Regions from separate parts of the Allorhizobium sp. nf9_anc genome, predicted to be linked through region 2. Evidence: predicted binding sites of a transcription regulator. Region 2 holds the regulator's gene; the other holds the start of a gene.
The links. Region 2 encodes PhoB, which activates phosphate uptake and scavenging genes when phosphate is short. Its sites were predicted from a motif close to TGTCATNNANCTGTCAT; they were not measured.
Positions count from the first base shown of each region.

Region 1: the regulator PhoB is predicted to act here: its motif matches at 3,895-3,911, upstream of AC02Y0_RS13705 (PhoX family protein).

Region 1 is NZ_CM150481.1:2,791,042-2,798,666, reverse strand. It holds gene minC (septum site-determining protein MinC) at 1-724, shown strand, start outside; gene minD (septum site-determining protein MinD) at 754-1,569, shown strand; gene minE (cell division topological specificity factor MinE) at 1,566-1,826, shown strand; gene AC02Y0_RS13705 (PhoX family protein) at 1,936-3,846, opposite strand; gene AC02Y0_RS13700 (acyl-CoA dehydrogenase) at 4,248-6,026, shown strand; gene AC02Y0_RS13695 (crotonase/enoyl-CoA hydratase family protein) at 6,182-6,943, shown strand; gene mcpU (methyl-accepting chemotaxis protein McpU) at 7,130-7,625, shown strand, end outside.
Region 2 is NZ_CM150481.1:3,357,521-3,365,145, reverse strand. It holds gene pstC (phosphate ABC transporter permease subunit PstC) at 1-1,044, shown strand, start outside; gene pstA (phosphate ABC transporter permease PstA) at 1,041-2,393, shown strand; gene pstB (phosphate ABC transporter ATP-binding protein PstB) at 2,429-3,214, shown strand; gene phoU (phosphate signaling complex protein PhoU) at 3,261-3,974, shown strand; gene phoB (phosphate regulon transcriptional regulator PhoB) at 4,000-4,683, shown strand; gene AC02Y0_RS16375 (GcrA family cell cycle regulator) at 4,811-5,347, opposite strand; gene AC02Y0_RS16370 (acetylornithine transaminase) at 5,793-6,995, shown strand; gene argF (ornithine carbamoyltransferase) at 7,012-7,625, shown strand, end outside.

The DNA of each region.
Region 1 (7,625 bases), 570 kb from region 2:
ATCCTTCCTGGCCGTCGTTCTGACGCCGGATCCGCCGTTCGACGACTGGCTCGTCCGGCTCGACGATCTCGCGGCTCGCTCGGCCGGTTTCTTTCTCGGTCGCCCCGTCGTTCTCGACGTGTCCGAGATCGAGATCGACCGTCCGCAGCTGAAGGCGCTGATCGCCGAACTCGCAGCGCGCAACGTCTCGATCATGGGCATCGAGGGTGGTCGCCCGTCGCTGGTCGAGCCGGGCATGCCGCCGCAGCTGAAGGGTGGCAAGCCCGCCGCCGACTACGAGGTGCCGCGCGAAGAAGCGCCTGAAGCCTCGGACGCCAAGCCCAAGGGCAAGGCGGAGAAGCAGCCGGCAGAGCAGGCACCGCCGCAAGTGGTGGTGCAGCAGAGCCCGGTTTCGGCCCCGTCGATGATCGTGCGCGAAACCATCCGCTCCGGTCAGTCGGTCATCTACACCCAGGGTGACGTCACGGTCATCGGTTCGGTCCAGTCTGGCGCCGAAGTGATCGCCGGTGGCTCCGTCCATATCTACGGCGCGCTGCGCGGCAGAGCACTCGCCGGATGCGTTGGCAATGCCGACGCAAGGATCTTCTGTCGTAAGTTCGAATCCGAGCTGGTTGCAATCGACGGCGTCTACGCGATGACCGACGACATGGATCCAGAATTGAAAGGGCATCCAGTTCAGCTTTGGCTGGAGGGGGATGCAATCATGACAGAGAGAATGACGTGAACTTGAGCGGGGACAGACAGGAGAACCACATGGGCAAGGTTATAGTCGTGACATCCGGCAAGGGCGGGGTCGGCAAGACCACCTCGACGGCCGCTCTCGGTGCAGCGCTGGCACAGCGCAATGAAAAAGTCGTCGTCGTCGATTTCGATGTCGGTCTTCGCAATCTCGATCTGGTGATGGGCGCCGAGCGCCGCGTCGTCTACGATCTGGTCAACGTGATCCAGGGCGATGCCAAGCTGCCGCAGGCGCTGATCCGCGACAAGCGCCTGGAAACGCTCTTCCTGCTGCCCGCCTCGCAGACCCGCGACAAGGACAACCTGACCGCCGAAGGCGTCGAGCAGGTCATCAACGAACTGAAGAAGTATTTCGACTGGATCATCTGCGACAGCCCGGCCGGCATCGAACGCGGTGCGACGCTTGCGATGCGCCATGCCGATATGGCCGTCGTCGTCACCAATCCGGAAGTCTCCTCGGTCCGCGATTCGGACCGCATTATCGGTCTGCTCGATTCCAAGACGCTCAAGGCCGAGCGCGGCGAGCGCATGGAAAAGCATCTCCTGCTCACCCGCTACGACGCCGTTCGCGCCCAGCGCGGCGACATGTTGAAGGTCGATGACGTGCTCGAGATCCTGTCGATCCCGCTGCTCGGCATCATCCCGGAAAGCATGGACGTGCTGCGCGCCTCCAACATCGGCGCTCCGGTGACGCTGGCCGACGCCCGCAGCGCGCCTGCGCTCGCATATTTCGACGCTGCCCGTCGTCTGGCCGGCGAGACCGTTCCGATCACCATCCCTGGCGAGAAGCGTGGCCTCCTCGACAAGATCTTCGCGCGGAGGGCCGCATGAGCATTTTCTCCCTGTTCCGCAAGCAGCGTTCCGCCCCGATGGCGCGCGAGCGACTGCAGGTCCTGCTCGCCCATGAACGGGCGTCGCTGGAAAGCGATCTGGTGGCTATCTTGCGTGAGGAAATCCTCGCCGTGATCGCCAAGCATGTCGAATTCGATCGTGACAAGGTGCAGATCAAGATGGACCGCGACGAAGACGTCTCGATCCTCGAGATCGACGTCGAGATCCCGCGCAACGCGCAGCGCCTAGCCGCCTGATCTGACGATCTTTTGCAATGAGAAAGGCCGCCGCCGGTATCCCCGGTCGGCGGCCTCTTCGTATGCTGGAAGGGCAGGGCGGTTATCCGCCCTGCCGCCAATCCCGAGATCAGCCGATCAGCGCATTGTCGTCATGCTTGATGGCAACAATCGTCGAGCGCGGCAGCTTGCCTTCGCCATCCGGGAAGGGGGCGGAGGGGTGCTGGATGCCGACGAACATGGTGCGCTTGTCGGAAGACCAGGTCATGCCGGTTACTTCGCCGCCCTTCGGGCCGGTCAGGAAGCGCTCGATGCGGCCCGTTGCCGGATCGCCCGCGAGCATCTGGTTGTTGCCCTGGCCGACGAAATCGCCTTCGTTCGAATCTTCGCCGTCCGTCTGGATCCAGAGCAGGCCGGTCGAATCGAACATCATGCCGTCAGGCGAGTTGAACATGTTGCCAGAATTGATGTTGGACGAACCCGCATAAGGGCTGTCCTTGTGCACATCGGGATTGCCGGCCATGACGAACAGGTCCCACTTGAACTTGCCATCGGCATGGTCGTCATTCTCAGGATACCAGCGCACGATCTGGCCAAACTCGTTGCCTTCGCGCGGGTTGACGGCATTGATCTCCATCACGTCGCCACCGGCATTCGTCCGCATCTTGCCGTCTTTCAGGACGGCACGGTTCGAATTGTTGGTAAGCGCGCAATAGGCTTCGATGGCGACCGGGTTGACCGCGACCCATTCGGGACGGTCCATGGTGGTGGCGCCGACCTTGGACGCGGCCTGGCGGGTGAAGACGCAGATCTCGTCCATCTTCATGCCGGTCGTCTCTTCCGTCAGTGCCAGCCATTCGCCGGTGCCTTCGTCGGAGAACTTGGCGACGTAAAGCATGCCCTCGTCGAGCAGCTTGGACGTGTCGCCGCCCGGCACGTAGATGCCGTTTGAGACATACTTGTAGAGGAACTCGCCGCGCTCGTCATCGCCCATATAGACGACAACGCGACCGTCACGGGCCACGACCACAGCGGCGTTCTCATGCTTGATGCGGCCGAGTGCAGTGCGCTTGATCGGGGTCGAAGATGCATCCGACGGATCGATCTCGACGACGTAACCGGCGCGGCGTGGCTCGTTCGGGTTCTTCGAAACGTCGAAGCGCTCGTCGAACTTCTCGTAGCCGTAGCGGGTCTCGGCTGCGATGCCGTAGCGCTTAAAGTCGTCGGGCATCGCGAAGTCGGCGACGGTCGAGCCGAAATAGCCGTTGAAGTTTTCTTCGCAGGTGAGGTAGGTGCCCCACGGCGTCTTGCCGGCGCCGCAGTTGTTGAAGGTCCCGAGACAGTCGACACCATTGGGATCGGCAGCCGTCTTGACCAGTTCGGAGCCGGCAGCCGGACCCGAGAGCTTCATCGGCGTGTTGTGATGGATGCGACGGTTGAACGGGCTGTCGACAACGATCTGCCAGCCGTCGGCGCCTTCGGTCACTTCCATGACGGTAACGCCCTGCATGTTCTGCAGGATCTTCACGTCGTCCATCGACTGCGGCATGCCTTCCGGCGCGTGCGGCAGGTTGGTTTCGTTGTTGACGTATTCGTGGTTGACCGCGATCACCTGATGATTGCCGATCGCAAAGGCTTCCATGCCGTCGGTGTTTTCACCGAAGACCTTGTCCGAATTCGCAAGCGAAACACCCTTCATCGGATCGATGTCGGAGGCGGTCGAAAACAGCGGCTGGCCCCACTTGGCAAGCGGCTTCCAGCTATAGCCTTCAGGCACATGCACGGTCGCGTCCGTCTGGGCGGCGATCGGCTTGAACGGGAAGCGCGAAGCGGCTTCCTGCGCGACGGCTGAGGTCGAGCTCATCAGGTTGCCGACCGAGCCCATGGCAACGGCAGCCGAGCCCATGGCCAGCACGCCGAGGAATCCACGACGCGAGATCGCGCGTTCGACGACGCGGTCGAAATCGGTCACGGCCGGCGGCGGGTTGTGCAGCTCGTCCCACTCGTCCCAGGACAGGTGATTGGTGTTGGTCTCGGTCATCGCTGAGCCTCCTATGGGTTGAAGTTCACCTCGGACTAGCCATCGCGGGTAACAGTCATGTGACGAAATCCGGGCAAGCCAGTGCATCGCAAATTGCTCATTGAGGAGACCCGAGGATGGCAGCGATCCTCTCATCTTCAAGTCCTTGTCGCTGTTTGTCTTTCCGGGGAGGTGCCGTCGATCCGCGCTTCCGTCGCTGCCCGGCTTTCACGCATCTTTGTTTGAGGCTTCGCCCGCGAACTTCTGGTGCCCCCATTTCGATGGTGGACGAGACCTCCTGCCGCATCCAAAAGATTTGACGTTTACGTAAAAATCAATTAGCCAAAGGGAAGAATGTGCCGCGCTTCCTGGGTGGAGACTGGGCGTGGCTTTGGACCATACGCCAGTTGGAGGAGCACGTCATGTACAAGGCGCCCGTTGAAGAGATCGCGTTTACCCTGAAGCATGTCGCGGGCCTGACCAAGGCCATCGAAGACGGCAAGCTAGGCGAGCTGAGTGACGATCTCGTTGATGCCATCCTCTCCGAAGCCGGCCGTTTCGCCAGTGATGAAGTCGCTCCGCTTGCCGAAATCGGCGACAAGCAGGGCGCCCGCATGGTCGACGGCAAGGTCTTCGTTCCCGATGGCTGGGACAATCTCTACCGCGCCTGGGCCGAAGGCGGCTGGAATTCTCTGACAGCGTCGGAAGACTTCGGCGGGCAGGGGCTTCCCCATATGCTCAATGTCGCCGCGCTCGAAATGTGGAATTCCGGCTCCATGGGCTTTGCCCTCGGACCGACGCTCACGATGGGCGCCGTCGATGCCGTGACCGCCCACGGCTCCGACGAGTTGAAGGCGAAGTATCTGCCCAAGATGGTCTCCGGCGAATGGACCGGCACCATGAACCTCACCGAGCCCCATGCCGGCTCGGATCTCGGCGTCATGAAGTCCCGCGCCGAGCGCCGCGATGACGGCACCTACCGCATCTTCGGCCAGAAGATCTACATCACCTGGGGCGAACACGAGATCACCGAGAACATCATCCATCTCGTTCTCGCGCGTCTTCCCGATGCGCCGGCCGGCACCCGCGGAATCTCGCTTTTCCTCGTGCCCAAGTATCTTGTGAACGACGACGGCTCGATCGGCGCCCGCAACGATCTCCACTGCCATTCGCTGGAGCACAAGCTCGGCATCCACGGCTCGCCGACCTGCACCATGATCTATGGCGACGGCAAGTATGGCGATGAAGCCGGCGCGATCGGCTGGCTGATCGGCGAGGAGAATAAGGGCCTCGCCTGCATGTTCACCATGATGAACAATGCCCGTCTGGCCGTCGGCATGCAGGGCGTCGCGATCTGCGAAGCCGCGACCCAGAAGGCCGTACAATATGCCAAGGACCGCACCCAAGGGAAGGCTCCCGGCTGGACCGGCTCCGGCATGTCGCCGATCATAGAGCATCCGGATGTCGCCCGCATGCTGGTGACCATGAAGGCGCTGACCCAAGGCTCGCGCGCCATCTGCTATGTCTGCGCCCACGCGACCGACATGAGCCATCACGCCGACGGCGACGAGGCCCGCCATTGGGCCGAGCGCGCGGCCCTCTTGACCCCGATCGCCAAGTCCTTCGCCACCGACGCCGGCGTCGATGTCGCCTCGCTCGGCATCCAGACCCATGGCGGCATGGGCTTCATCGAGGAAACGGGCGCTGCCCGCTACTGGCGCGACAGCCGCATCGCCCCGATCTACGAAGGCACCAACGGCATCCAGGCCGCAGACCTCGTCACCCGCAAGCTGCCGCTTTCCAACGGCAACCATGTCCGCGGTTACATCACCGAGCTCAAGCAGGTGGTGAACGCGGTGCGCGCCTCCAATCTCGAAGGCTTCGGCGACACCGCCGCCCGCCTTGACGCGAGCCTTGTCGATCTCGAAGACACCACCGAATGGCTGCTCTCGCAGCTGGCCGCAGGCAACGCGTCCGCAGCACTGGCAGGTGCCACACCCTACCAGCGCCTTTTCGGCCTCGCTTTGACCGGCGTCTACCTCGCCAAGGGCGCCCTTGCCGACGAGGACCATGGCCGCGACAACCGCCTGGCGCTCTGCCGCTTCGCCGCCGAGAACCTGATCGCCGAGACGGCGGCGCTGAAGGATCGTGTGGTCAATGGTGCCGCGAGCCTGGAAGCGGCACGCGCGCTGTTTGCCTGATCTCCCACCTCCCCCTTGAGGGGGGAGGTCGCCGCAAAGCGGCGGGTGGGGGTGACCCTGCCAAAACCAGCATATGTCGTTGTTCACCCCACCCCGGAGCTGCGCTCCGACCCTCCCCCTCAAGGGGAGGGTGGGGACCACCCGAGGAAGCCGAGATGACCGACCACATCCAGATCACCCGCCCAGAAGCCCATCCCGGCGTCCTCGTCCTGCGCTTCAATCGCCCGGACAAGAAGAACGCGATCACGCAAGCCATGTACCAGAAGCTGACCGCAGGTCTGCTGGAGGGCGAGCAGGACGACACGATCCGCGCCATCGTCTTCCTCGGCACTGAGGGCTGCTTCTCCGCCGGCAACGACATGGCCGATTTCCTGGGCTTCGCCATGGCTGGCGCTGTCGGCGAACCCGCTGCCTTCGGCCTCCTGCGCGCGCTGACCGAAGTCACGAAACCTCTGGTCTCCGGCGTCGACGGTCTCGCAATCGGCATCGGCACGACGCTGCACATGCATTGCGACCTGACGGTGGCCTCCGACCGCAGCCTGTTCAAGACGCCCTTCGTGGACTTGGCGCTCGTGCCCGAAGCCGCCTCCAGCCTGATTGCCCCGCGCATCATGGGCCACCAGCGCGCCTTTGCCATGCTCGCCGCCAGCGAAGGCTTCTCCGCTGAACAGGCCCGCGAGGCAGGCCTCATCTGGAAGGTCGTCGCGCCGGATCAGGTCGAGACTGAGACCCTGAAGATCGCCTCCTCGCTCGCGTCCAAGCCGCCTGCCGCGATGAAGATCGCCCGCGCTCTGGTGAAGGGCAGCGCCGACGAGGTGCGAACCCGCATGCAGGAAGAACTCGTACATTTCGTCGCCCAGCTGAAAAGCGCCGAAGCGCGCTCTGCCTTCGAAGCCTTCATGAAGGGCCGCGGATAAAACAGTCGGCCGTAAGTGAGGCCTACTTATTTTTCCGGTTTCGCTTAAACACCCGTTAAATCCTGCGGGGTATCTGTGAAGGAGCGGCAAATCGACCGTTCCTGCACCATGATGGTGCCGTGATCACACAATGCCCCGTGACCCCTCCCGCCGAAGTGGCGCGAAGAGTTTTTGCAGGACCGTATCGTGAAGACCAGTTCCAACCTGATGACCAAGATCCTGGTGGTCGCCTCCCTCGTGGTGGTTGCCGCTCTCTCCGGTTTCTCTTTTTACATTGACAGTCTGCAGCGCAACGCGACAAGCGCCGCCGTCAAGAGCGAGATCGATAGCTCCGGTCTCCAGGCCTCTCAGAGTATCGCGAACTGGCTGGGCGCCCGTGTGATGCTGACCGAGCTTGCCGGCAACGCCGCAGCCAAGGCGCCCGATGCGGCCGCCATCATCGCCGCCTTCGACAATCCGGTCCTGATCCGCGAATTCATGTCGACTTATGTCGGCGACGAGCAGGGCGTCTTCACCAGCGTGCCGAACCAGCCGCTGCCGGAAGGCTACGATCCGCGCAAGCGCCCGTGGTACCAGGACGCCGTCAAGGCGGACAAGATGGTCCTGACAGACCCCTATGCCGACGCTTCGACCGGCAACCTGATCATCAGCGCTGCCATTCCCGTCAAGAAGGACGGCAAGC
Region 2 (7,625 bases):
GCCGAAGTTCCAGTGGAAGTCTTCGAAGCCGCCAAGGCCTATCGCAGCCAGTCGGACTTTGGCCATCTGCTGATGACGATTGCTGTGCTGGCGCTTGCCGTTGCGGCCTTGCCGCTGGCCTATGTTCGCGTCAACCCAGAACTGCGCGCACGCAATCTGAGCGAAAGCTTCGTCAAGACGGTGCTCATGCTCTCTTCGCTGGTCGCCATTCTGACCACGGTCGGCATTGTCGGATCGCTGGTCTTCGAGACCTATGTCTTTTTCACCATGTATCCGGCGAGCGAGTTCTTCTTCTCGACCGTCTGGAACCCGCAGTTCCGTGGTGGCTCCGAACTCGGCATTCTTCCGCTGCTCTGGGGTACCTTCTACGTTTCGATCATCTCGCTGATCGTCGCTGTTCCGATCGGTCTCATGATCGCGGTGTATCTGTCGGAATATGCTGGTCCGAACACCCGCGGTATCGTCAAGCCGGCGATCGAGGTCCTGGCGGGCATCCCGACCATCGTCTACGGTCTGTTCGCGCTGGTGACCGTCGGTCCGTTCCTGCGTGACTACTTCGCAGAGCCGCTCGGCCTCGGCACCTCGTCTTCATCCGTCCTGACCGCAGGTCTCGTGATGGGTGTGATGATCATCCCCTTCGTCTCGTCCCTGTCGGACGACATCATCAACGCCGTGCCGCAGGCTCTGCGCGATGGCTCCTACGCGCTGGGTTCCACGCAGTCGGAAACCATCAAGCAGGTCGTGCTGCCAGCAGCCCTTCCGGGTATCGTCGGTGCGATCCTGCTCGCCGCAAGCCGTGCCATCGGTGAGACCATGATCGTGGTCCTCGGCGCCGGCGCCTCTGCCAAACTCGATATCAATCCCTTCGAGGCCATGACCACGGTGACGGTCAAGATCGTCAGCCAGCTGACCGGGGATACCGAGTTCGCCAGCCCCGAGACTCTGGTCGCCTTCGCCCTCGGCCTTACCCTCTTCGTCATCACGCTCGGCCTCAACGTCGTAGCCCTCTACATTGTCCGCAAGTACCGGGAGCAGTACGAATGACCGATATCACCGCCATCGGCGCCCCCATGCCTACGGAAAAGAAGTCCATTCTGACGGTCGATGATCGCACGCGCCGTCGCAATAAGGAGGAAGTCCGCTTCCGCATGTGGGGCAAGGCTGCCGTCACCTTCGGGATCGTTGCCCTCATCGGACTGCTGCTCTCCATCATGTCGAACGGCTTGTCGTCGTTCCAGCAGACCTTCATCACGCTCGACGTCTACATGGACCCGGCGAGGCTCGACAAGGCTGGCAACCGCGATCCAGCGGAGATCGCCAAGGTCAGTACCTTTGGCTATGCGCCGCTCATCGAGCAGGCTGTCGCCAAGGCTCTTGAAGACAAGGGACTTGTTGCCGACGGTCTCACGCCCAAGGCTGCAGCAGAGCTCATTTCGAAGGAAGCGGCCGCCGATCTTCGCCGCTTCGTCCTCGCCGATCCCTCTGTCATCGGCCAGACCTATCCATTCGACTTTCTCGCTGGTGGCCGTATCGATGGTTACTACAAGGGTCGCGTGACGATGGAGAGCGCTGCTCTCGATCGCAATGTCTCGCCGGAACAGCTCGTCCTCGCAGACCAGCTGAAGGAAGCCGGCATTCTGGTGACGAAATTCAACTGGGGCTTCTTCACCGCGCCCGACGCATCCGACACGCGTCCGGAGGCGGCAGGCCTCGGCATTGCGGTCATCGGCTCGGCTTACATGATGCTGATCGTCCTGGTGCTGGCGTTGCCGCTCGGTGTCGCCACCTCGATCTATCTCGAGGAGTTTGCACCGCAGAACTGGTTCACTGACCTGATCGAGGTCAATATCGCCAATCTCGCGGCCGTTCCCTCGATCGTCTTCGGTATCCTTGGCCTCGCCGTGCTGATCAACTTCGTCGGCCTGCCGCAGTCGGCGCCGATCGTCGGCGGTCTCGTCCTGACGCTGATGACACTGCCCACGATCATCATTGCCACCCGTTCGGCACTCAAGGCCGTGCCTCCGTCGATCCGCGATGCGGCCCTCGGCGTCGGCGCCTCCAAGATGCAGTCGATCTTCCACCACGTCCTGCCGCTCGCCATGCCGGGCATCCTGACGGGTGCGATCATCGGTCTCGCCCGCGCGCTCGGTGAAACGGCGCCCCTGCTGCTGATCGGCATGGTCGCCTTCGTACGCGAATACCCGGCAGGTCCGCCGGACGGCTTCTTCCAGCCGGCTTCAGCTCTGCCGGTCCAGGTTTATAACTGGACACAGCGTGGCGACCCGGCCTTCGTGGAGCGCGCCTCCGGTGCCATCATCGTCCTCCTGGTGTTCCTGATCCTGATGAACCTGATCGCAATCATTCTTCGTCGCCGTTTCGAGCGTCGCTGGTAAGGAGCTGTATCATGATGAACAATCTCGCGACTAAGATGACCACGACGAAAGCGCCACCTATGACTGAAACCAAGATCACCGCCCGCAATGTGCAGGTCTTCTACGGTGACAAGCACGCCCTGAAGGATGTCAACATCGACATCCGCCCCCGTTCCGTCACGGCCTTCATCGGCCCGTCGGGCTGCGGCAAGTCGACCTTCCTGCGCTGCATCAACCGCATGAACGATACGATCGCGAGCTGCCGCGTCGAAGGCAACATCATGATCGACGCGGAAAACATCTACGACGCCAAGGTCGATCCGGTGCAGCTGCGCGCCAAGGTCGGCATGGTGTTCCAGAAGCCGAACCCGTTCCCGAAGTCGATCTACGAGAACGTTGCCTACGGTCCCCGCATCCACGGTCTCGCCCGCAACAAGTCCGACCTGGACGAGATCGTTGCGACCGCCCTGCAGAAGGCCGGTCTCTGGAACGAGGTCAAGGATCGTCTGGACTCGGCTGGTACCGGCCTCTCCGGTGGTCAGCAGCAGCGTCTGTGCATCGCACGCGCCGTGGCCGTCAGCCCCGAAGTCATCCTCATGGACGAACCTTGCTCTGCGCTCGACCCGATCGCGACCGCCAAGGTCGAGGAACTGATCCACGAACTGCGCGAAAACTTCACGATCGTCATCGTGACGCACTCGATGCAGCAGGCCGCACGCGTTTCCCAGCGCACGGCGATGTTCCACCTCGGCGAACTGGTCGAAGAGAACGACACCGACAAGATGTTCACCAATCCGGATGACCAGCGCACCCAGGATTACATCATGGGCCGCTTCGGCTGAGCCTCGACGTCATCCACGGTTGAACTCAATTTCAAGGACGTTTCAAATGGGCTCCTCTCACATCTACTCGGCCTTCGACGAGGAACTGAAGTTCCTGATGCGCCGCATCTCCGAAATGGGCGGTCTGGCAGAACAGATGGTCGCCGAAAGCGTACGTTCTCTGGTGAATTCCGATGCGGCGCTTGCCCAGAAGGTGATCTCCGATGACGTCCTGATGGACGCCATGGAGCGCGAGATTGGCGACAAGGCGGTGATCACCATCGCCAAGCGTCAGCCGGTTGCCTCCGACCTGCGCGAGATCATCGGCGCTCTTCGCATCGCCGCCGACCTCGAGCGCGTCGGCGATCTCGGCAAGAGCAACTCCAAGCGCGTCGTCGCCGTCCAGGCGACCGGTGTGCCGCGCAAGCTCGCCCGCGGTCTCGAGCATCTCTCGGATCTGGCGCTGGCCCAGCTCAAGGAAGTCCTCGACGTCTACACGACGCGCTCGGCCGAAAAGGCCAAGTCGATCCGTGACCGCGACGAGGAGATCGATGCCATCTACACCTCGCTATTCCGCGAGCTGCTGACCTACATGATGGAAGATCCGCGCAACATCACCAGCTGCACCCATCTTCTCTTCTGCGCCAAGAACATCGAGCGCATCGGCGACCACGCGACCAACATCGCCGAGACGATCTACTATATGACGACCGGTGCGCAGCCGGAAGGTGAACGTCCGAAGGAAGACCTGACCTCTTCCGTCGGCGCGCTCACCGAGTGACGTTGTCCAGCGGGGTTAATGCCTGATGCAGCCGAAAATCGCCGTGGTGGAAGACGAGGAGGCCCTCTCGGTCCTCCTTCGCTACAATCTTGAAGCCGAGGGCTATGAAGTCGAGACGATCCTCAGGGGTGACGAGGCTGAAATCCGCTTGCAGGAGCGGGTTCCGGACCTTCTGATCCTCGACTGGATGCTGCCCGGCGTGTCCGGCATCGAACTCTGCCGCAGGCTTCGGGTCCGCCCCGAGACCGAGCGCCTGCCGATCATCATGCTGACGGCTCGTGGCGAGGAAAGTGAGCGGGTACGTGGCCTGGCAACGGGTGCCGACGACTATGTCGTCAAGCCCTTCTCGACGCCGGAGCTGATGGCCCGCGTCAAGGCCATGCTCCGCCGCGCCAAACCCGAGGTTCTCTCCAGCGTCCTGCGCTGCGGCGATATCGAGCTCGACCGCGAGACGCACCGCGTGCATCGCAAGAGCCGCGAGGTTCGCCTTGGGCCGACCGAGTTCCGGCTGCTGGAATTCCTGATGGCATCGCCGGGCCGCGTCTTCTCGCGCTCCCAACTGCTGGACGGTGTCTGGGGTCACGACATCTATGTAGACGAACGCACCGTTGACGTGCATGTCGGGCGCCTGCGCAAGGCGCTGAACTTCTCCAACATGCAGGATGTCATCCGCACCGTGCGCGGCGCGGGTTATTCCATGGAAGCCTGAGTAAGCCAATTATTTCGATTGAGGGGCTGCACGGATCATCCGCTGCGGCCCTTTTCGTTTCAGGCAAGAGCCCAAAAAGAAAACGGGCCCCGAAGGACCCGTTGCATGTCTTGATCTTGCCGATGGATCAGCGGGCGGCCTTGCGGCGTTCGCTGACCGGCTGATAGGCGAGCTTCGCGTGATAGGTGCAATAAGGCGCGCTATCGGCGATTTCGCAGCCGCAGAAGTGGAAGTCGTCCTTCATCGGATCGCCGATCGGCCACTTGCACGTGCGCTCGGTCAGTTCCGTCAGCGCCAGACGACGCGAGATCGGGACAACCACGTTGAGGGAACGACGAACTTCGACTTCCTCGTAGGCTTCGACTTCGACCTCTTCCTTCAGCATGGTTGCGCCGGCAGCGCGGGTTACCGTGCGAGTGGTCGTGTTAGCCGCCGGACGGTTCTGGAAAGTGGCCGGACGCTGGGTCTGTGCCGGGCGCTTTGCCGGACGGGCCGCAGACGAGCTGCCGCCAGCCTTTGCGCGGCCGGGAAGGTTAAGGCGGTGCACCTTGCCGATAACGGCATTGCGGCTTACGCCACCGAGTTGTGCTGCAATCTGGCTCGCGCTGAGGCCTTCAGCCCACAGCCGCTTCAGTCTCTCGACCCGATCATCAGTCCATTGCATAGTCGTCATGCCAATTCTCTCCGCCGCTCGCGTCTGTGATGGCAGAATCCGTCACCGTTGCTTCGAACGAATCCGAAACAAAGCCGCCTCGATACTGTCGGTGAGCACTTCCGCCGCATGCAATCTATTAATGAAATTTAACCTAGAGGTCGGCTGACTCCGTGACAAGAGTCGCAGGAATCATCTGGAATCGATTTCGCGGTTTTCCCCAACTTGCTTCCCGAGTGAGTCAAGTATGCAACAGGTGGAATCTTCCCCGACGCTCGTGCTGCGCGTGTCGGCCGAATCCGTGCCTACTCCTGCGATTCCTGCAGAAAACGTTGACATCGCAGGGGCGAATGCGGATAGTGCCCCCGCCGCCGCGAGGCGGCATTTTTAATTTTTCCGGGACCTCTGAGGCGTCCCGCCGTCCCCGGACGGATCGTCGAGAAGGATTGTGACAGCCATGGCCGAAGCTACGCCGCTCTACCAGACCTACAATCGGGCGCCGCTGCGTTTCGAGCGAGGCGAGGGCGTCTGGCTTGTAACGGAGAGTGGCGAGCGATATCTCGATTTTGCAGCCGGTGTGGCAGTAACTTCTGTCGGTCACGGCCATCCGCATGTCGTCGGCGCGCTGAAGGATCAGGCCGACAAGGTCTGGCATCTGTCGAACCTCTATGAAGTGCCGGGCCAGGAAGTTCTGGCCAAGCGCCTGACGGACGTCACCTTTGCCGATCGCGTCTTCTTCACCAATTCGGGTGCGGAAGCGCTGGAATGCGCGATCAAGACGGCGCGCCGCTATCACTTTGCCAAGGGGCATCCTGAGAAGTTCCACATCATCACGATGGAAGGCGCCTTCCACGGCCGCACCATCGCGACGATCGCCGCCGGTGGTCAGGAAAAGTATCTCGAAGGCTTCGGCCCGAAGGCCCCCGGTTTCGACCAGGTGCCCTTCGGCGATCTGGAAGCAGTCAAGGCAGCCATCAGCGATGCGACGGCTGCAATCCTCGTTGAGCCCGTTCAGGGTGAGGGCGGCATCCGTCCGATCCCGGTGGAAATGCTGCGCGCCTTGCGCGACCTCTGCGACGAGCATGGCCTGCTCCTGATCCTGGATGAAGTCCAGTGCGGCGTCGGCCGGACCGGCAAGCTCTTTGCTCATGAATGGGCAGGCATCACGCCGGATCTCATGGCTGTCGCCAAGGGCATCGGTGGCGGCTTCCCGCTCGGCGCCTGCCTTGCCACGGAAGAGGCGGCCTATGGCATGAAGGCCGGTACGCATGGCTCGACCTATGGCGGCAACCCGCTTGGCATGGCCGTCGGTAATGCTGTTCTTGATGTCGTGCTGGAAGACGGCTTCCTTGAGAACGTGCGCGACACCGCACTCGTCTTCCGCCAGGGTCTGGCTTCGCTGAAGGACCGGTTCCCGGACGTGATCGAGGACGTGCGTGGCGAAGGCCTGATGCTCGGCCTCAAGGCCAAGGTTCCGAACACCGAACTCTTGATGGCGATGCGTGACGAGCACCTGCTCGGCGTTCCCGCAGGCGACAACGTCATCCGTCTTCTGCCGCCGCTGACGGTCACGGCAGAAGAGGCCCGTGACGGCATCGCCCGTATCGAACAGGCCGCCGAACATATCCGCGCCAAGGCCGCAGTCGCAGCGTCTGCCTAAGACAGGACCCTCTTTCATGGCATCTCCCAAGCATTTTCTCGATCTCTCCGCTGTCACGGCTGGGGACCTCCGCGGTATTCTCGAAGACGCAAAGTCCCGCAAGCAGGCGACCAAGGCCGGCACCGCCGACAAGCCGCTTGCCGGCAAGATGCTCGCGATGATTTTCGAGAAGCCTTCGACCCGTACGCGCGTTTCCTTCGACGTCGGCATGCGCCAGCTGGGCGGCGAGACGCTGTTCCTCTCCGGCACCGAAATGCAGCTTGGTCGTGCCGAAACGATTGGTGACACCGCCAAGGTTCTGTCCCGCTATGTCGATGCGATCATGATCCGCACCACCGATCATGCCCGCCTCCTGGAAATGGCCGAGCATGCGACGGTCCCCGTGATCAACGCGCTGACGGATCTCACCCATCCCTGCCAGATCATGGCAGACATCATGACCATCGAAGAGCATCGTGGCCCGGTCACGGGCAAGACGCTTGCCTGGACGGGCGACGGCAACAACGTGTTGCATTCGCTGGTCGAAGGGTCGGCCCGCTTTGGCTACAAGATGAACATGGCCGTGCCGCTCGGCTCCGAGCCGGATGACAAGATCCTCAACTGGGCCCGCAATAATGGCGGCGAGATCAT